Regions from separate parts of the Candidatus Stoquefichus sp. SB1 genome, predicted to be linked through region 1. Evidence: riboswitches for the same ligand, from Rfam matches in the RefSeq annotation. Region 1 holds a riboswitch; the other holds the start of a gene.
The links. A riboswitch is a leader RNA that binds a small molecule or an ion and turns the genes downstream of it on or off. The one in region 1 is predicted to bind lysine.
Positions count from the first base shown of each region.

Region 1 (10,662 bases):
TTAAATCTTTGGTAGAAACAGGAACACCTTTTGCATTTAATCGTGATCATGTCAATCGTATGAATCCTAATGCGCATAAAGGAATGATTTATTGTAGTAATTTGTGTAGTGAAATTGCTCAAAATATGAGTGCTATGGAAATTTTGCCTCATGAAGAATTAAAAGTGAATGGTGAAACAATTGTTGTTGAGAAAACCAAACCTGGAGATTTTGTTGTATGTAATTTAGCATCACTGACTTTAGGACATATTGATGTGACAAATGATGAAGAATTAAGACATATTATTCATGTTGTGATGAGAGCATTGGATAATGTTATTGATTTGAATTATTATCCTGTTCCTTATGCAAAAATCACCAATCAAAAATATCGTCCAGTAGGACTAGGGACAAGTGGATATCACCATATGTTAGTGAAGTTAGGAATGACTTTTGAAAGTGATGAACATTTACAATTTGTTGATCAATTATATGAAAAAATCAATTATTATGCTTTAGAAGCTTCATGTGAGTTAGCAAAAGAAAAAGGAAGTTATGAATTCTTTCAAGAGAGTGATTTTGATACAGGAGCATATTTCCAAAAAAGAAACTATCAAAGTGATGTTTGGCAATCATTACAAAAGGATATTCATGAACATGGTTTAAGAAATGGTTATTTATTAGCCATTGCTCCAACCAGTTCAACATCTATTATTGCGGGAACAACTGCTGCTGTTGATCCAATTATGAAGAAGTTTTTTATGGAAGAAAAAAAGGGAAGCATGATTACAAGAGTTGCTCCTGACTTAAATATGAAGACATTTTGGTTATATAAGAATGCTCATCATATTGATCAAAAGTGGGTTATCAAAGCAGCAGGAATCAGACAAAGACATATTGATCAATCACAATCAGTTAATCTTTATATAACAAATGAATTTACATTTAGAAAACTTCTGGATTTGTATATTTTAGCATGGGAAAAAGGTGTCAAAACACTTTATTATGTGCGTAGTCAATCTTTAGAAGTAGAAGAATGTGAATCTTGTAGTGCTTAGGAGGAATGAAAATGGAATTAAAGCGTAAAGCATTGTTTAATGCATCTGGTGATACAGATGTGAGAAAACGTCGTATGATTAATGGAAATACAACAAATCTTAATGATTTTAATAATATGAAATACAGTTGGGTAAGTGACTGGTATCGTCAGGCAATGAATAACTTTTGGATTCCAGAAGAAATTAATCTGACTCAGGATATTAAAGATTATCGTTTATTGAATGAATCTGAAAAAACAGCTTATGATAAGATTCTTTCTTTCCTTGTCTTTTTAGATTCACTGCAAACAGCGAATCTCCCTAATGTTGGTGAATATATTACTGCCAATGAAATTAATTTATGTTTAACGATTCAAGCCTTTCAAGAAGCTGTTCATTCACAAAGTTATAGCTATATGTTAGATTCGATTTGTTCACCAGTTCAAAGAGATGAAATCTTATATCAATGGAAATATGATGAACATTTATTAAAAAGAAATGAATTCATTGGTGAACAATATAATGCCTTTTTAGAACATAGAGACAGTTTTCATTTTATGAAGACAATTATTGCTAATTATATATTAGAAGGAATATACTTTTATTCAGGATTTATGTTCTTTTATAATTTAGGAAGAATGGGAAAGATGCCAGGATCTGCACAAGAAATCCGCTATATTAATAGAGATGAAAATACACATCTTTGGTTATTTAGAAATATGATTTTAGAACTTCAAAAAGAAGAACCCGATCTTTTTACACCTGATAAAATAGAAGTGTATAGAAGTATGATGAAACGTGGTGTAGAAGAAGAAATTGCCTGGGCTAAGTATGTGATTGGTGATCGTATTGAGGGATTGACAATGAACATGGTGAGTGATTATATTCATTATCTAGGTAATTTCCGTGCACAATCGATTCACTTTGAGCCATTGTTTGAAGGTTATATGGAAGAACCTGAATCTATGAAATGGGTAAGTATTTACAGCAATGCGAATGATATCAAAACAGATTTCTTTGAAGCACGTTCTAGTGCATATGCAAAATCAAGTGCATTAGAAGATGATTTATAAAATAAAAAGCATCATAACAATTGTTATAATGCAATTGATGAAGATATATTGAAAGATATATCTTTTTTATTGTGCTTATTTATACAAATAAATAAGCAATTTGAGCAAATAAGAAACAAACAACTATACCAATGACTGTCGGAACAAGAAATGAAATGATTGACCATTTCCAACTACCAGTTTCTTTTTTGATAGTTATTAAAGTCGTTGAACAAGGCCAGTGTATTAATGAGAATAACATCGTACTAATAGCAGTAATCCATGTCCAGCCATTTTGAACAAGCAAAGATTTCAGTTCAAAAAGATTACTCATATCAAGAATTGTTCCTTGAGAAAGATAAGCCATAATAATGATAGGGAGTACAATTTCATTAGCTGGTAAACCTAAAATGAAAGCAATCAAAATAACCCCATCTAATCCTAATAACTTAGCAAAAGGATCTAGGAACTCCGCACAGTGATTCAGTAAGCTCATATCACCAATCATGATATTCGCCATCAGCCAGATAATAAGACCAGCTGGAATTGCAACGACAACTGCTCTTCCTAAAACAAATAGCGTACGATCAAAGATTGATCTGACAATGATTTTCCCAATTTGAGGTTTACGATAAGGTGGTAATTCTAAAGTGAATGAAGAAGGAATCCCTTTGAGTAATGTTTTAGAAAGATACTTTGTAACAATAAAAGTCATGACAATACCAAGCAGAATAATTCCAGTCAAAAAGATAGCTGATAAAACAGAAGAGAAAAGTCCTGCTGAACTTACAAAAAACATAGTAATAATTGCAATTAAAGTTGGAAAACGACCATTACATGGAACAAAGTTGTTAGTAATAATCGCAAGTAATCGTTCACGAGGTGAGTCAATAATACGACAACCTATGACACCCGCAGCATTACAGCCAAATCCCATACACATTGTGAGAGCTTGTTTTCCACACGCATGACAGCATTTAAATGGTTTATCAAGATTATATGCAATACGTGGAAGATAACCAACATCTTCAAGAAGGGTAAAGAGTGGAAAGAAGATTGCCATTGGAGGTAACATGACAGAAACTACCCAGGCAAGTACTCTATAAATTCCAAGCACCAATACACCATGTAACCATGCAGGTGCATGAATATACATAAAGAAATCAGTGAGTCTATCTTGGATATAAAAGAGAATATCAGATAAGAATTGAGATGGATAATTGGCACCAGTCATGGTAATCCAGAATATAATAGCAAGTAAGGCAAGCATAATTGGATAACCTGTAAAGCGACTGGTTAGAATATGGTCGATTTTGCGATCTTTTTGATTGTAAGAGGCATCTTCATATGTGACAACATCTTGACATATATCTTCAGCGACGTGGACAAGTGATGAGACAATTTGATCTTTAATTTCTGTAGTATCAATATGATGTTTTTGTAAGAGAAGCTGCGCTTTTTCTATTGCTAAAGCAAGATCATCTTGTTTTAAGAAGTCACTGCCTAAATGTTTATCTATTTCAATTAATAAAGAAGGGTCTTGTTCTAATAATTTTAAACTTAACCAACGACTGTTTAATTGCCCCTGTAATTTTTCTTCTAGAAGTGGTTGAATCAATGCAATAGCTTTTTCTAAAAGGTTTGGGTATGTGATAGAAATGTGTTCATGATGCTCTTTTGAATCAACAGTATCATCAAGACATTTCAAGAAACGGTCTAAAGATTTTTTCTGACGTGCTACTGTACTTATCACAGGGACACCTAATTTTTGAGACAGCAAAGGTAAATTGATATGAATATTTTTACGAATGGCTTCATCCATTAAATTCACGCAAACAATAGTTTGGGGAGAAATTTCAATCGTCTGTAAAACAAGATTTAAATTTCTTTCTAAACATGTGGCATCACAAACAACAACCGTTAAATCTGGATGTCCAAAACAAATGAAATTACGAGCAACTTCTTCTTCCGCAGAATGTGCCATTAAAGAATACGTGCCAGGGATATCGACCATAACATAAGCATGTTTTTCAGTTGAGCAATATCCTTGAGCATTACTAACAGTTTTTCCTGGCCAGTTACCAGTATGCTGATTCATACCTGTTAAATTATTAAAAACTGTACTTTTTCCAACATTAGGATTTCCTGCTAAAGCAATCACTTTTGCATCAGGAGATTGTTTTATAATTTCTAATTCAACATTTTTGAGTTGATTTGATTGGATATCTTCCTTCAACCTTATCAGCCTCCATTATATTTTCTATAACGATATCTTGGCAATCTTCACTTCTAATCGCAATAACTGCTCCACGTATAAAGTACGCTGAGGGATCACCTTGTGGACTACGTCCTAAACATTCAACAACAGTTCCATTAATGAGACCAATATCAAGAAGGCGACGACGCATATTGTCTGTTGCAGTTAGCGTTTTAACCTTTGCTTTTGCACCTATAGGCAAATTATTTAAATTCATAAAATCATCCTTTTTAACATATTTTAGGATAAGGAAACTTTTTATCCTAATTCAATGTATGACTATTTCTTTCAATTGGTGATTGAAATAGAGAAAGGACTGAAAAAATGAGCAAAGAACCTAGTGATTTTCATACTTTTACGGGCTATCGTATGACTTCTAGACAGGAACTCACTCCTGCAATGGAAGATTATTTAGAAATGATTTACAGACTTTATCATCAACAACAAAAAATTAGAATAGGCGATTTATCTCGTCATTTAAACGTTCAACCTTCTTCAACTACAAAGATTGTTCAAAGACTCAAACAGTTTGGATATGTTGATTTTGAAAAATATGGGGATATTGCTTTAACTGATAAAGGTATATTAGAAGGGGAGTATTTGTTGTATCGTCATGAAATTCTTCATCGTTTTTTATGTGTTCTTAATCATTCAGATGATGAATTGGAACAAGTTGAAAAGATAGAACATTTTATGGATAAGAAAACAATCTTAGAAATAGAAAAGCTAACTCAGTTGCTTGAAAATGATCCTCATTATCAAAATGATTTATGATTTTAAATATCTATTTTTATGATATAAAACATATACGTACATGATAAAAAAGACACCTTCCTAGGTGTCCATTATATGAGAATGAAACATGAAATTTATTTTACTATCTCAATTTGTTCATTCTTAGTGCCTGGATTTTTTTGAATGACTGTATAAAATAATGTTTTGTGTTCAATGATATTTTCGCCATAAGATTTACAATAACTAAATCTAGGAACCTGATGAAATTGTGAAACTGCAATATAATCTGTAATAGTAAATAGACCAAATAGTATAATTATACATCCAATAATAGTCAAAATACGTAATCTTCTTTTCATCAATAGATGTTGAGTTCCAAAATAAACGCTAATAACTAAAATCAATCCACCAATGATTGCATAAATACTTCCCCAGCTGCTGTCATTTGGAAATATTGCAAAAGCAGAAATCATTATAAAGATTCCAAATATTCCTAGTAGATAGGTTATAAGTCGTCGTTTCTCAATTTTTGTCTTATGGTCACTATATTCTGCTATTTTTACTGCTGTATCTCTTGTCTCTTGATTCATTTTCTCACTTTTCCTTTCACCATCAATAATTTCAGGTATGCTCACCTGATAGAATTCAGATAGTTCAACCAACATACTGATATCTGGCATATTATTGCCTGTTTCCCATCTCGATACTGTTCTACTAGATACACTGAGTTTCTCAGCTAGAACTTCTTGGGTTAGGTTATTTTCTTTACGTAGTTTTTTCAAGAATAAACCTATTTTTTTCTGTTCCAAGTGTTATACCTCCTTTCGTTAATATCATACACTCTATGTATTCTCATTGACACGACACAAAGTGAGAAAATGTCGTATTTATGAATGAGACATCTTTGTCTATAAATATTTTCTTACAATCATAAGTTTATATTTTCCTTGTGTAAATGGATATACGACAACGCTCCATTTTGCATTATCATTATTTTTGTTTATACTTCTCATTTACCAACATTTCATGTTTTTTTGAAATTTCTCACAATAAGCTTGTTTTAACTCATCTTCAGTTATGTTATAACATAACAATATATCATTATCATACATAAGAACATCAGCCAATTCTTCAACAAGATCTTTTCTTAATTCAATATCAGTAGAAGCATTTATATCTCCATGTTTTTTGACAATATCAATAACTTCACCTATTTCACCAATCATCCAAAGCATCTTATTTTTTCCTGTTTCTTGATTAATGGGTTCCCATTTATCCTTATACTTATTTTGAAGATTTCTTTGCATTTCCTGCATTTGATTGATACTAAAATCTGACATACTATTAATCTCCTTAAATTTTGAATTGATAAATATATTATATCATTAATGAATTTTAGAGTCATTTCTATTTTAGTCATAATACTTTAATATACTAAAATAATTTTGGTTTCTCTTTGTAATATGATAAAATATAGACAATCATATCATAAAATTTAAAATAAGAAATGAGAATTCGTGACTATTAGGGATAGTGATTGATCAATATTTCTATATCAAATATTGATTTATAAATAATAGGGATAGATAATGGGTATAGGAATTGAAAAAACAACTAAATATTGTATATGTTATTGCTGAAACTGAAGAAGTTCATAAAGTTTCAAAGTGATTTTTATAAAAATGTGGTTTTATAGAACATTTGAAAAATGAAATAATAAAATGGATATTGTTATAGAAAGGCTGTAAGAGGAATTGAATTATGAAAACGAAGAAATTGATTATCAATCGTGATAGTATATGTATGGGAGATGATTGTATGTCTCATGAAAAAAGTATAACTGTCAACCAAGATATGACAATGATAGATTTATTTGAATATATCATCGATTATGTTCCGACTATGTATAATGTGATTTGGGCAGTTCGCTCAGATAAAGGAGTATGCGGATATATCATTACTAATGATCATGGCAAAGCAAGTATTGAACTTGTGAAAGAAAACCAGTTGCTTATAGATATGGGACTGAATGAAATAATGTGTAGATATTATTATCCGGCTTCTTTTACTTGGATTGATGGAGAGACAGGTGAACGTGTTCATAAATATAGTGAAAGTCTTTCATTTTTAGAAAAAGTGAAAAAAGATAATCAATAAATTGGGAAGAGAAATAAAATTTTTGAAATAAGAATGATAGGAGATTGAAAGATAGGTATGGTAGAATTGATGTATAAAACTCATAAATTAGCACAAATTCATATTTGTCATAGTGAAATGTTTGAAGTATGTGGAGACTATATAGAATATCCAATAGCAAGTGAATATAGAGATTTTTTTGATGCTATTGTTTGTGAAGATGGATTTGATGAATCTCAATTTGATGATGATTTATTGAATGCAGAAAATTGGTTTTTGTGTGATGATGGAAAGGTTATTGGAATTGAAATTCCTGCTCTTTATGAAGAAGATCATTCTATTTATTTTAGGTATAGATAATAGAAATTATATGATGGTATGCAGGGAGAAAAGTTATGAATGAAGATAGAAAAGAAAGATTGAAACAATTACAAGAACAACAAAAACAAAAATTATTTGAAACAAGAATAAATGATGAAAAGCAACGTATTTTAAGAGAAATACCATGTTTTGATCAACATTATCAATTTGCTGATAAAGAAGAAATAATAAAATTAAAAACATTTTTAAAGAACTTACCTGCACTTACAAGTACGTATATAGATTTTTCTCAACTCATTCAATATGAAGTTAAATCTTTTGATGATATAGATACTCATTTTCATGTTTGGATATGTTTTTTATGTGGTTCCTTAGAACTCTTTGAATTATATCCGTATGGAGATATTCAAAATTTTATTAATGATTTTGAAAATTGGGAATGTATATGTTCTTATTTCATTTTAGTGTTTGAAAATTTTAAAGATTTTATATTTATTGATGATGAGAAAAAGATAATCCAATCACAAAACATTAAAATGAGAAAAATATAAACATAAATGTTGACATCATTAGAAATTGTATGTACACTAAAACAAGTTGAATAAATGGTAGAGGTGCAATGATCAAGAGTCCATAATCATAATGTTTGGTACAGTGATTATGAAAAGGGTGATTTGCCGAAGTGTTTTCATGACACCAATAGTGAAAATGCTGGGGGATGATAGAATATATCATCAACTGTCACAATATGTGGAGGGCTATCTCATGCAAATGTATTTTATAATGCTTTGATTGATTGCCAGTCAAAGCTTTTTTCTTTTGCCGTTTATATCACAAGAAGGAGGACATATGAATTTTATTGGAACATTTTGGGCTTTGATCCCAGCGATTATCGCAATTGTGATTGCATTAAAGACAAAAGAAGTCTATATATCATTGTTTATTGGTATTTTTGTAGGTGGATTATTATTGACTGGATTTCAGCCTCTTGCAGCTATTGAAACCGTTTTTGAAACAATGATTACAAGTTTATCTGATACATGGAATATTGGAATATTGATATTTTTGGTATTCTTGGGAACAATTGTTGCGTTAATGACAAGGGCAGGTGGCAGTCGTGCTTATGGTCAATGGGCAACACGTAGAATCAAAAGTAAAAAAGGTGCATTGCTTTCAACTTTTGGATTAGGTGTTTTGATCTTTGTTGATGATTATTTTAATTGTTTAACTGTTGGAAGCGTCATGCGAAATATATGCGATGAATTGAAAATATCACGTGCAAAACTGGCTTATATTATTGATTCAACAGCTGCACCAATTTGTATTATTGCACCAATTTCAAGTTGGGCAGCCGCAGTGAGTGGTTATACGAGCGGTGATGGATTTACGCTTTTTTTAGAAACAATTCCTTTTAATCTCTATGCACTTTTGACAATTGTTATGGTCTTATGTGTTATTCATTTTGATTTGAATATTGGAACTATGAAAGAATATGAATTGTCTGCCCAAAATGGTGATGTTCATCATGGTCATGAAGAATATAAAGATGTTAATTATATTGAGACATCTGATAAGGGTAGAGTTTTAGATTTGATTTTACCTGTTCTATTCTTAATTGTAAGTTGTATTACATGTATGATTTATACAGGTGGATTCTTTGAAGGCGTTTCTTTTATTGAAGCTTTTACCAATTGCAATGCTTCTTTAGGATTGGTATTAGGCTCATTTTTGACATTGGTTTTTACCTTCTTGTTATATCTCCCACGTCATGTTCTTTCTTATAATGAATTTGCCGAATGTTTACCAACAGGATTTAAAATGATGGTACCTGCTATGACAATCTTAGCATTGGCATGGACATTAGGTGATATTGTTTCGACTCATTTACAGGCTGGCTTGTTTGTTTCGACAATGTTAGAACAGTATCAGATAAGTGTTGCTATTTTACCAGCATGTTTATTTGTTATTGGAGCAGGGCTAGCTTTTGCAACAGGAACATCTTGGGGAACTTTTGGGATTCTTATTCCCATTGTAACTGCTATTTTTACAGAAGGAAATCCGATGCTAGTGATTTGTATATCTTCTATTTTAGCAGGGGCTGTTTGTGGTGATCATATTTCTCCAATATCAGATACGACAATTATGGCATCAGCAGGTGCCCAATGTCATCATGTTGGTCATGTCTCTACTCAACTTCCTTATGCTATGATTGTTGGGAGTGCCTGTGTTGTTGGTTATATTGTTGCAGGCTTGACGCAAAATGTTTGGCTAACTTTTTTAAGTGGTTTGTTTTCTCTAGGAGTCATTATTCTTTTTATAAAAAAGCGTGCATCATAAAAAAGACCTATGATTTTTTGTAATCATAGGTTTTAAAGTTTTATGTGATTTTGAATAATTATATTTTTTAAATGTTCATACAATTCATAAGTCGCTGTACAATCTGCTAAGGATCTATGTTCATTATTTGTTAGGTTTAAAAGTTCAACCATATCAGTTAAGCGATGATGCTTGAGCTGGGGATAGACTTTTCTAGAAAACTGTAAAGTGTCCATGTATTCATTTTCAATATCCATGCCAAAGTGATTAGCAATAAAACTTAAATCAAAGGCTGTATTATGACCAATAATAATATCATCACTTATAAAATTAATAACTTCATCCATAATGTCATATAAAGTAGGCATACCAAAAACCATATTATTATCAATACCGGTTAATTGTGTGATAAAATGACTAATTTCTCGTTGAGGATCTAAAAGTTGTTCATATTTATCAATGACTTTTTGATTTCTAACTTTAATAATTCCTATTTCAATGATTTGATCTCTTTGCCAAGATAAACCTGTTGTTTCTAAATCTAGAACACAATAATCATCAACAATCTTTTTTACATATTTTCCTCGATTTTTAGGTCTTCTATCATTTGATTGCATAATATCAACTTCCTTCTTATTCTATTAAAACGAATATTGTTATGAAAATCAACTTATTTCCAATTTTTTATTAGATTTTATATGCTTTTTTGTTACAATGAAGATAAGGAGGGTTATCTTATGAAAAAAATGATTTTTATAAGTCTGATATTTTTCTTATCTTTAGGTTTAAGTGGCTGTTCTTCAGAAAACAAAGAGATTGAATATTTGAA
Region 1 is NZ_LN852694.1:786,647-797,308, forward strand. It holds gene BN1865_RS07500 (ribonucleoside-diphosphate reductase subunit alpha) at 1-1,037, shown strand, start outside; gene BN1865_RS07505 (ribonucleotide-diphosphate reductase subunit beta) at 1,049-2,089, shown strand; gene feoB (ferrous iron transport protein B) at 2,169-4,304, opposite strand; gene BN1865_RS07515 (FeoA family protein) at 4,264-4,542, opposite strand; gene BN1865_RS07520 (metal-dependent transcriptional regulator) at 4,650-5,099, shown strand; gene BN1865_RS07525 (helix-turn-helix domain-containing protein) at 5,195-5,869, opposite strand; gene BN1865_RS07530 (MazG nucleotide pyrophosphohydrolase domain-containing protein) at 6,074-6,400, opposite strand; gene BN1865_RS07535 (hypothetical protein) at 6,822-7,217, shown strand; gene BN1865_RS07540 (hypothetical protein) at 7,287-7,556, shown strand; gene BN1865_RS07545 (hypothetical protein) at 7,592-8,068, shown strand; lysine riboswitch at 8,119-8,286, shown strand; gene BN1865_RS07550 (Na+/H+ antiporter NhaC family protein) at 8,367-9,854, shown strand; gene BN1865_RS07555 (3'-5' exonuclease) at 9,887-10,450, opposite strand; gene BN1865_RS07560 (EexN family lipoprotein) at 10,571-10,662, shown strand, end outside.

Region 2 (10,662 bases), on a different contig from region 1:
ATAAATGTCCATAATAAATATTACTTTTTTGTAAACGTTATCTTTATATCCAAATATTCACAATGAGTGAGAAGTCTGACAGGGAATCCCCAAGAACCATAACCACTAGTTACAATCAAAGAAAAATCATTTTTTTGTAAAAGACCATATACATTATCATATAAGGGTGCTGTCAATAATGTTAATGGAAATGCTTGTCCAGCATGTGTATGTCCTGATATTTGTAAATCAGCATAATTCATCATTTCCTGATATCTTTTAGGATTATGGTCTAAGACAAATGTTGGCAAGCTTGTATCCATACCTTGAATTATCTGAGCAATTGTCTGTTCCTGATGAGCCGAAACATCTTCTCTACCTACTATATTAAATAATCCATCAACACATACATAATTTTCATTTAAAAGTTGAATATTATTTTTTTGATAAAGTGAAGGATCTAATATATTTGCAAAATGTTCATGATTACCATTAACAGCATAAATACCATATTGACTTTTCATATGAGATAATGAATTTAAGGCTTCTACCACCATTTCTGTAGGTGTAGATTCATCAAATAAATCTCCAATAAGAAAGATAGCATCATAAGACTGTTGATTAATTTTATTTACAAGATGATTAACATCTTGTAAATAAGTTCCAGTTCCTAAATGCATATCACTAATAGCTGCAATACGTAAAGAAGATAAATCAGTGTCTTTATGAACAACAATATCATAATTTTTTTCAACTTTATGAAAATGTGTCATATATCCAAAACTTGTTATGGCTACCGCAATAACCCCACACAAAATGACTACTCTTTTTTGAACAGTTTTATGAATAAAAGACATCAATAATTGATATAAAGCCAATATTATGACTGTTATAAAAACAGATAATATATAAAATTGTACAATCATTGTGAATACAAAAAAGATTGGATTATTAGGAAGAATAAATATTTTCATACATATAATGATAAGTGAAAAGAGAGTACAAACACCAAGTATATTTTTATATAGCTTTTTTAAATATTTAAATTTATAAAGAAAATAGAGAAAAGGTGCTATAATAATAAAGAGAAACATTAAAATAAAAAATATTTTCATAACTTAACCTCATTTCTTGGATACAAGTATATCATAAATCACTAAAAAATAAAGGTTGCTTTCATATAAGTGTTGTGATAGTATTAAGTCAAGATAGAGGCGCATGAGTTAAGAATTCTTTTGTAATAGATGCAACTAAAAAGAAGGAGGAACGATTGCCGAAGGTATAATGATTTGCATGTTATTATGTCCTGGGGGTATAGAGAATATCTATGCCACTGTCACTTTAAGATATTAAAGTGGTGTGCTATTGCGTTAATATACTTTTATTGATTGCAATGGTATCATTGCAATTTTTTGTTTATAGAAAGAGGGCGACTATTATGGAGAAAACAACAAATACACAGGTAGGCTACAATGATCAAATTATTCATGTCAAGTTATTAAATGTTGAGAAAAATTCATATTTTATAGGTGATATTTTTAAACAAATTTCACAAATGAACGTGAATATAGATATGATTTCTCAAGTCATGTTAGAAGATGAAATGCGTATTGATTTTACATGTGATCTTAAAGACCAGGAAAAATTAAATCAAGCGATAGAAAGTATTAAAGAAAATCATCCAAGAATAATGGTTTATCAAAATAGAAATGTTGCTAAAGTCATGGTTGAAGATCAAAAAATGAAAGATGAAGTTGGTGTTGCAGCTCAAATTTTTGAAATATTAGGTAAACAACAAATCCCTTTATTACAAATAACAACATCTGAAATATCAATATCATTTGTTATTCCTAAAGAATTTATGGAATTAGCTGTTCATAAAATTAAAAATATATATCAATTATAAGGAGGATATTATGGAATCTATTTTTGAAGGAAGTGCGGTTGCATTGGTATTACCAATGCATGAAGATGGAAGTTTAGATTTTGAAGGTTTTAAAAGACAAGTTCAAAGAATGATTGATGGTGGTGTTCAAGCTTTACTTGTCAATGGAACAACTGGAGAAACACCTACAATTACAATTGAAGAAGAATTCGAATTAACAAAAATTGTCATGGAAATGGCTAAAGGAACTGGTATTAAGGTTATAGCTGGAGCAGGATCAAATGATACTGCAACTGCCTTAAAAAAAGCTGAATTTGCAAAAGAGGTTGGTGCTGATGCTATTTTAGTGGTGACACCATACTACAATAAAACAAGTCAAAGAGGTTTAATTGATCATTATACTTATATTGCTGATCGTGTAGATATTCCAATGATTATCTATAATGTTCCTGGACGTACTGGAATGAATATAACTGTTGATACAGTTGTAGAACTTGCTAAGCATAAAAATATTAAAGCCATGAAAGATGCAACAGATAATATTGCTTATGCAATGGATGTTTTATCAAAAACAAGAGATTTAGATTTTGATATGTATAGTGGTTGTGATGATAATATTTTGCCATTTATTGCAGCTGGAGGTAAAGGCGTTATTTCGGTTTTATCTAATGTTTATCCTAGAGAAACAGAAAAGTTTGCGCAAGCAGTTTTAAAGGGTGATATGGAATTAGCAAGAGCAATGGCATATGATTTGAATGATGTAAGTAAATATTTATTTGTTGATGTCAATCCAATTATGCCAAAAGTTGCTTTAGCTAAATTAGGAGTTTGTGGAGAAATGGTCAGAAGACCTTTGATTCCAACAATTGAAGCTAATAAAGAATTGTTATTTGAAGCAATGAAAAAATTTGAAGAAAAGGGATATTAAAATGAATGTAATTGTATATGGATATGGATTAATGGGACAAAAAGTGGCCCAAGCAGTGAGAAACAATGATCAAATGAATTTGATTGGAGTTGTTTCTCCTGTCTTTAATGAGAAAATTGTAGAAAACATGTATTCTTCATTACAAGAGGTTCATGATCAAGTGGATGCTATTATTGATTTTTCTCATCCAAATAATTTAGATGATATATTAAAATTTGGAATAAAGCATCATTGTGCATTAGTTATAGCCACAACAGGTTATGATGAACAACAAAAATTACGTATTGAGGAAGCATCATCACAAATTCCAATTTTTCAATCATATAATACATCATTTGGTGTATCAATGTTAACAAAGATTGTTAAAGAGGTTGCTAAGGAATTCTATAATCAAGGATATGATATAGAAATTATTGAAAAACATCATAATCAAAAGATTGATGCTCCTTCTGGTACTGCTAAGCTTTTGTATGATGTTATTCATGAAGATATTGATGAAACAAAAGAAGTTTATGATCGCAGTCAGGTTCATCACAAAAGAGAAAAGAATGAGATTGGCATTCAATCTGTGCGAGCAGGAACAATTTTTGGGGAACATACAGTTTTATTTGCAGGACATGATGAAATTATTGAAGTCAAACATACAGCACTATCTAAAGAGGTTTTTGTTCAAGGTGCTATTTCAGCGTGTGTTGCAATCGTAGATAAAGAAAATGGTTTATTTACATTAAAAAATTTATATTAAAGGGGAAATAGAATGGTTTTACAAACAGAATTTGCACAAATTAGAAATAATACATTATACATAGATGAAGTTAATGCTATGGATCTTGTAAAGACCTATGGAACACCACTCTATGTTATGAGTGAAGGACATATTCGTCATCAGATGAATGAATTAAAGACGAAGTTTTTAGATAAATATGAAAATGTTTTACCTTTATTTGCATCAAAATCATTTAGCTGTTTAGAAATTTATAAGATTGCTAAAGAATATGGCATAGGTATTGACTGTGTAAGTGCTGGTGAAATTTCAATTGCTTTAAAAGCAGGATTTGACCCACATAAGATATATTTCCACGGAAATAATAAATTACCATCTGAAATAGAATATGCTATTTCACATGATGTTGATCATTTTGTGATTGATAATTTTTATGAGATTGAATTGGTTGAAAAAATTGCAACACGTTTAGATAAAACAATTTATGCAACTGTTAGAGTTGTACCAGAAATTAAAGCCGGTGGTCATGGCTTTATTCAAACTGGTCATAAAGATACAAAATTTGGATTTAGTGCTAGACATGGTATTTATTTGGAAGCAATTCAAAAAATTATGGATTCTCATCATATTGAATTTGAAGGAATTCATTGTCATATTGGTTCACAGGTTTTTGATCTTTATGCTTATATCAGTGCAATGAAACGTTTTGTTGGGTTTGCATATGAAATATATGATCAATTAGGTGTTATGGTTACTAAAATTAATGCTGGTGGTGGATATGGTATTGCATATACTAAAAAAGATGAACCATTAGATTTTGAAGTGATTACTACTGAAATTATGAAAACAATCAAAGAAGGTTATGATGCTCGTGGTTGGAAAATGCCGATGGTCTTAGTAGAACCGGGACGTTATATTGTTGGTAATGCGGGAATAACACTTTATACAATTGGGACAATTAAGGAAATACCTGAAGTACGTACATATGTCAGTATTGATGGTGGGATGACAGATAATATTAGAACATGTTTGTATGATGCTGATTATGAAGGTGTTATTGTTAACAAGGCTGAGGAACCTCGAGATACAAAGGTTACTGTGGCAGGTAAAATCTGTGAGTCTGGTGATATTGTGGTGAAAGAAATAATGGTTGCTAAACCTGAACCAGGTGATATTTTTGCTCAATTTTCAACAGGAGCATATCATTATTCTATGTCATCTAATTATAATCAATTACCAAAGCCAGCAGTTGTATTTACATATCAAGGAAAATCTAAGTTAGTGATTAGAAGACAAACATTTGATGATTTGACTTATTATGATGTAGAAGAAGATTATTAAAAGGACAAGATAAACTTGTTCTTTTTTGTCACAAAATGCACAAAATAGTGCAAAAAATACAACAAATTTTATTAATTTGTGACAAATAAATTGAGTTTTCTTAAATTCAAAGTATAATAAGAGTATAGGGAAAGGAGAACAAAATGAAAAAGTTAATTAAATGTTTATTAACAGTTTTAATGGGAGTAAGTATTGTTGCATGTAGCAGCAAAAACAATGATTTAGCAATTGAATGGGGAAAGGAAACAAAGTTTGAAGATTTGGTTTCTTTTCAACTAGAAACTATTGGGAAAACACAACAGATTACACCTGATGTTATTGGAACATATTATAATTATTATAAACCAAGAACATCAACAAACGCTTTATTAGATGTTGTATTACAGATGACTAATTTAAAGAATGAGGATTTAAAGGTTGCCTCTGCTGTAGATACTTCATTTACTATTAATGAAAAAGAATATCCTGGATATACGATTGCTGTCAGTGAAGATGGAAAAACGATTCATCAGGGAGCAACTCTTACAAGTGAAGGAACAAGTAAAATTCATTTCTATACTGAAATTGATCCAAAACTTTTAGATGGTGATATTACATTTCAATTAAAGACAAAAGATGAAGATAAGGAACAAGTTGCAGCAATGACATTTAAATTAAGTGATGTTGCAAGTCATTATGAAAGCAAGAAATTAAAAGATGTGGTAACTATTGATGGTACAGGTGAGATAACTTTAGAGTCTACAGATGTAGCAAAGAAGATAGAACCAGCAAAACCAACAGGTTTATATACTTATTATAAAGTGAGATCAGATAGTAATAGTTTTGTTATTTTAAAAACAAATATTAAAAATACTTCTGATAAAGATTTAACTGCATCAAATGTTGTTTCAGCAGTATTGGTAGATCAAAATAGTAATGAATATCCAAGCAATATGTTCTATGAAAAAGATGATCAAAGTAATTTATCAGCAGCAAGTTCTACAACATTAGCAGCTGGTAAGAGTGGAACAGTCTATTTTGTATTTGAAGTTTCTGATAGTATTGCAAATGCAGAAAAAACAATAAGAATGGCACATATGGGAAAAGTTTATACTTTCACATTTTAATCAATGACGAGACTGATTTAAATCAGTCTTTTTTTATCTATTTTACTTTCTATAAAATAGATTATGGAAAGATTTCCATAATCTATTAAGAATTTGGATGCGTCAGTCAATATATTTGCTTAAAGCATTGAATAGTGAATTGCTCTGTGCTATAATATGGGTACGGAAGTCTTCGAGGATAAAATGAATATACATGTTAGATGTATTTTTGTTTTGTCCTCTTTTCTTTCATGAAAGGAGATAACTATGCCTAAGATAACGATTTCATCTACCAGAGTCTATTATCATGAGTTATCCAATGATACTGCTCTCGCTATTCAAAATGATATATCACTCTATCAGTCAATGCTTCATAAGTCATATAGAGAACTCTATAATAACAATAGCATCAACTCCAGATATCTGAAGGATATCTATCATACCAATGACTACTTCCCTTTAAGTGCTATCAGTGAGGCTAAGGGAATACTGAAGTCACAGAAGACCTGGCATCATAAGTCTATATCAATGAAAAAGAAGAAGCTAAAGAAGATTGAAAAGAAGATTGATCAGGAAACAAAGTTTCTTAAACAGTATAAAATGACCAAGGCTACTCTTATAGCGCTTTCTAAAGCGATTGCACATGATGAAGCGCTTCCGCCTGTCTACAGATGCAGGGGTATGAAGTGGTACAGTTGTGATCCTCTTCACTGCTACTATAGAAATCAGTATATGCTTCTCTATATATTTGAGGTTCAGATACTGAATCCACTGATCAGGTCAACAGGACATAAATTAAAGCAGCTCAGATACAGAAGGACAAGGGTGCTTCATAAAATAGAAAAGCTTGAAAAGAGGATGAAGCAGATTCGTTTTCATAGAAACAGGTATATGAAGATAACCGGAAGAAGTCAGGGCAAATACTGCAACAATCTGTTCAAGTATGATCACGAAAAGAAGACAATGACCTATATCGATACCTATCAGAGAAGACATGCCTTTTCACTTGATTTTCCCTATCGCAGGGAAGAACTGATAAGAGTACTGAATCTGAAGCATGCCACAAAGGGGAAGGCAGTGTGCTATACCCTGAAGGATAAAGGTGATTACTTCATTGTCAGTGCAGCAATAGAACTTGATGTGAAGTATGAGGAATGCCTGTTTGAAATCACAGAAGGAACAGTTGGAATAGATATCAATAACGACAGGATATCATTAAGCGAGATAGACAGACATGGGAATCTGATATACTGTCGTGATATTCTTTTTGACCTTAGCAGTAAGACATCAAGTCAAAGAAAATGGATTATAGAGAACACAGTGAAACAGATTATCGGATACTGCAAAGAAGTCGGTAAGCCACTGATTATAGAGGAACTGAACTTTGAAAAGAAGAAAAAGGACTTTGAAGTGTACAATCAGAATAAGAAGTATCAGAGAATGCTAAGTGAATTCTCATATCGAAAGATCATTGAAAAGCTGTACAGTCGCTCATACAGGGAAAAGATAGGAATCAATGAAGTGAATCCGGCGTATACAAGTGTCATAGGGAAACTGAAATATGCCAGAGCGAAAGGAATCAGCATACATAAGGCAGCATCATATGTGATAGCCAGAAGAGGAATGGGATACAGTGAAAGACTGCCATTAAGGAAGTATCAGCAAATCAACAAGCCCCAACTTACAAGGTGGAGAAACTACAGTCAGCTAATTGCAGAATGAGTCATAAAAAAATAACCAGTTCATCATTATGTTTATGATATGAATCAGAGAAAGATTACATGGTCATAGTGAGAGAAATGGACTGGCTGTTGTATAAAAAGAACTATAGAACAGATTCTCGTCGTACTTACAGACAATGCGTTATCTGATAGACAGGGGGAAATGAGATATAGTTATATCCAGATGGCAAGAAACAATCTGGAGCCTGACTATAAGTCAGGTGGAATTATTGAAAATAATTCCTTTTCTTGATTGCATGTAAATTTAAATAAAGTTTATGTCAAGAAATCTAAAGAGAATGTAAAAGATTGTTAAGTGTTTGCAAGGTATATTGAAATGAGCAAGAAATGCCATTATGATACTGGTGACATGAATAAGGAGGGAAATTTCATGAATAAAAATGGTATTATTGCTTTAACATTATTATCAGCGATGGGTGTAACATCTACAACTTCTGTATTGAATTTTACAAATCCTATTGTCATGACACAAGCAAAGAGTACAAATACAGGAACTGTTGTAATGGATTCAAATACAGATTTTAGATATTTAGATACAGGTGCAGATCCAGCAGATGGAACTCAGGCAAAAGATAAATGGGGACAATATACAGGCTGGACACGTGCTTATAAAAACGGGGATAATGCATCTTTAAATGGTTATTATAATGATAATGACTGGCAGTATACAAAAGGTGAGTTTTCAACAGATGAGACAACATCTGGATATCAGTTAAATAAAGATTCTCAAGCTTATTTCTTTAGAGGAAGATTTCAAATTGATAAAGCTTCTGATATTAAAGGAATACATTTGAATTTTGATTATAAAGATGCTGTTATTGTTTATATTAATGGTCAGCAATTAACATCTTTAAATGTTCCTGATGAAGGATATCGAACAAATGGTGATGCTTCAGGAAGTCATAAAGATAATTTAGGATATGGTAGTCAAAAAACATATAGTGAAAAACAAACAGCTGATCTCTATTTTAGAGATATAAGTGATATGTTAGTTGATGGTGAAAATATTATTGCAATTGAGCTCCATAAAACAAATGCACAAAGTTCTGCTTATTTTAAAATGAATGAGTTATCAACAAATCCAGATGAAAATCTTTTACCACAAAGAGATGCACTTAAAGCAATTTCATTATCTGTTGGAAGAACATCTACTGAATTAAATCTTAACTGGTTTTCATTAGCTAAAGATGGCGGGACTGTTCAGTATGCAAAGAAATCTGATATGACAGGAAAAGAATTCCCAGTTGAAAAAGCCAAAACTGTAAATGCAAAAACATCTGAAGCTCAAGCAGAATCTTATTATGCTAATAAAGCAACACTTCAAAATTTACAAGCTAATACAGAATATGTTTATAGAGTAGGAAATCATGGAGAATGGTCAGATATTTATTCAACAACGACAAAATCAAATGATAAATTTAGTTTCTTATTTGCAGGAGATCCACAATTAGGATCATCAGGAGATTTAACTTCTGATAAAGATGGATGGAAAAATACTTTGAATTTAGTCAAAACAAATCCTTTATTTAAAGATGTTCATTTTATCCAAAATGCTGGAGATCATGTTGAAGCAGGTAAAAATGAATCACAATATGATGCTTATTTATCTAACTATGAAGGAAGTGTTGTGTATTCAACACCATTTGCTAATGCTGTTGGAAATCATGATTATAAAGGAACAGCATATAATGATCACTTCAATTTACCAAATGTGAGTCAATTAGGAGATAGTGGTGAAGGCAATGCTCAAGGTGATTACTATTATGTTTATAATAATACCTTAATGCTTGTTTTAAATTCTAATAATAGAAGTACAGCAGAACATGAAGAATTTATTCAAAATACAATTGAAAAAACAAAAAATAATAAAGATATTCAATGGAAAATTGTAGTCTTTCATCACTCTATTTATTCATCAGCATCACATGCAAGTGATACAGACATCCTAGATAGAAGAAGCACACTTGCACCAATGTTTAAAGAAATGGGAATTGATGTTGTTTTAATGGGACATGACCATGTTTATACAAGAAGTATGTTAATGGATGGCTTAACACCTATGAAAGAGGAATCATTTGATGATAAGGGTCAAGCAATAAGTGAAGTAACTGATCCAACAGGAATTACATATATTACTGCTAATTCAGCAAGTGGTAGTAAGTATTATGAATTTACTGATAAATTGCAAGGTGATTATATAGCAGTTAAAAATCAGGAACATGTTGCTAATATTACAAAACTCAATGTAAGTGATGGAGAATTAAAAATTGTGACTTATCGAACATCAGATATGTCTGTTGTAGATGAATTTACAATTCATAAAACATTAGATAAAAGTGATTTACAATTACTTATTAAAGAAGTTAAAGAACTAGATAAATCTCAGTATACTGAAGAATCATATGCAGTCTTACAAACAGCTTTAACAAGAGCAGAAGAGTTAATTGCAAAATCAGATATTAATCAAAAAGAGATAGATCAGGCATTAGCAGACTTACAATCAGCAAAAGCAAATCTGAAAACAAAAACAGTTGTCAATCCAAATGACAACAATCAAAAACCTAATGATAATAATCAAGATTTAACGCAAACTGAAAATCCTGATCATAAAACAGAAGATCCACAAAATATCACGAATCCTCAAAAGACACAAGTTCAAACAGCTGATAATACCTCATTAGTGACATGGTTAGCTGTGGCAGGTATTGCATCATTAGCGGGAGTAACAGTTTATATTACTCAAAAGAAACAAAAAGAAAATTAACTAATAACCTGTTTCATTTTTATGAAACAGGTTATTCAATAGGAGAGAATATGTTTAAAAAGATTAATAAATGCGATATTGTCCTTATTTTTATCACAATTATCTTTACAGTTATTGTATATGTATTTCAAAATCAAAATTCTATTAATGTCTCATTATATAATTCATCATCATTAGGTTATGCAAAAGCAACTGTTATTGAAGTTGTTGAAGA
Region 2 is NZ_LN852695.1:194,731-205,392, reverse strand. It holds gene BN1865_RS09075 (metallophosphoesterase) at 21-1,094, opposite strand; lysine riboswitch at 1,181-1,352, shown strand; gene BN1865_RS09070 (ACT domain-containing protein) at 1,418-1,885, shown strand; gene dapA (4-hydroxy-tetrahydrodipicolinate synthase) at 1,896-2,792, shown strand; gene dapB (4-hydroxy-tetrahydrodipicolinate reductase) at 2,794-3,537, shown strand; gene lysA (diaminopimelate decarboxylase) at 3,550-4,857, shown strand; gene BN1865_RS09050 (DUF4352 domain-containing protein) at 5,001-5,963, shown strand; gene BN1865_RS09045 (IS200/IS605 family accessory protein TnpB-related protein) at 6,210-7,664, shown strand; gene BN1865_RS09040 (purple acid phosphatase family protein) at 8,055-10,448, shown strand; gene BN1865_RS09035 (YibE/F family protein) at 10,499-10,662, shown strand, end outside.
Region 2: another riboswitch for lysine. It lies ahead of BN1865_RS09070 (ACT domain-containing protein); the one in region 1 lies ahead of BN1865_RS07550 (Na+/H+ antiporter NhaC family protein).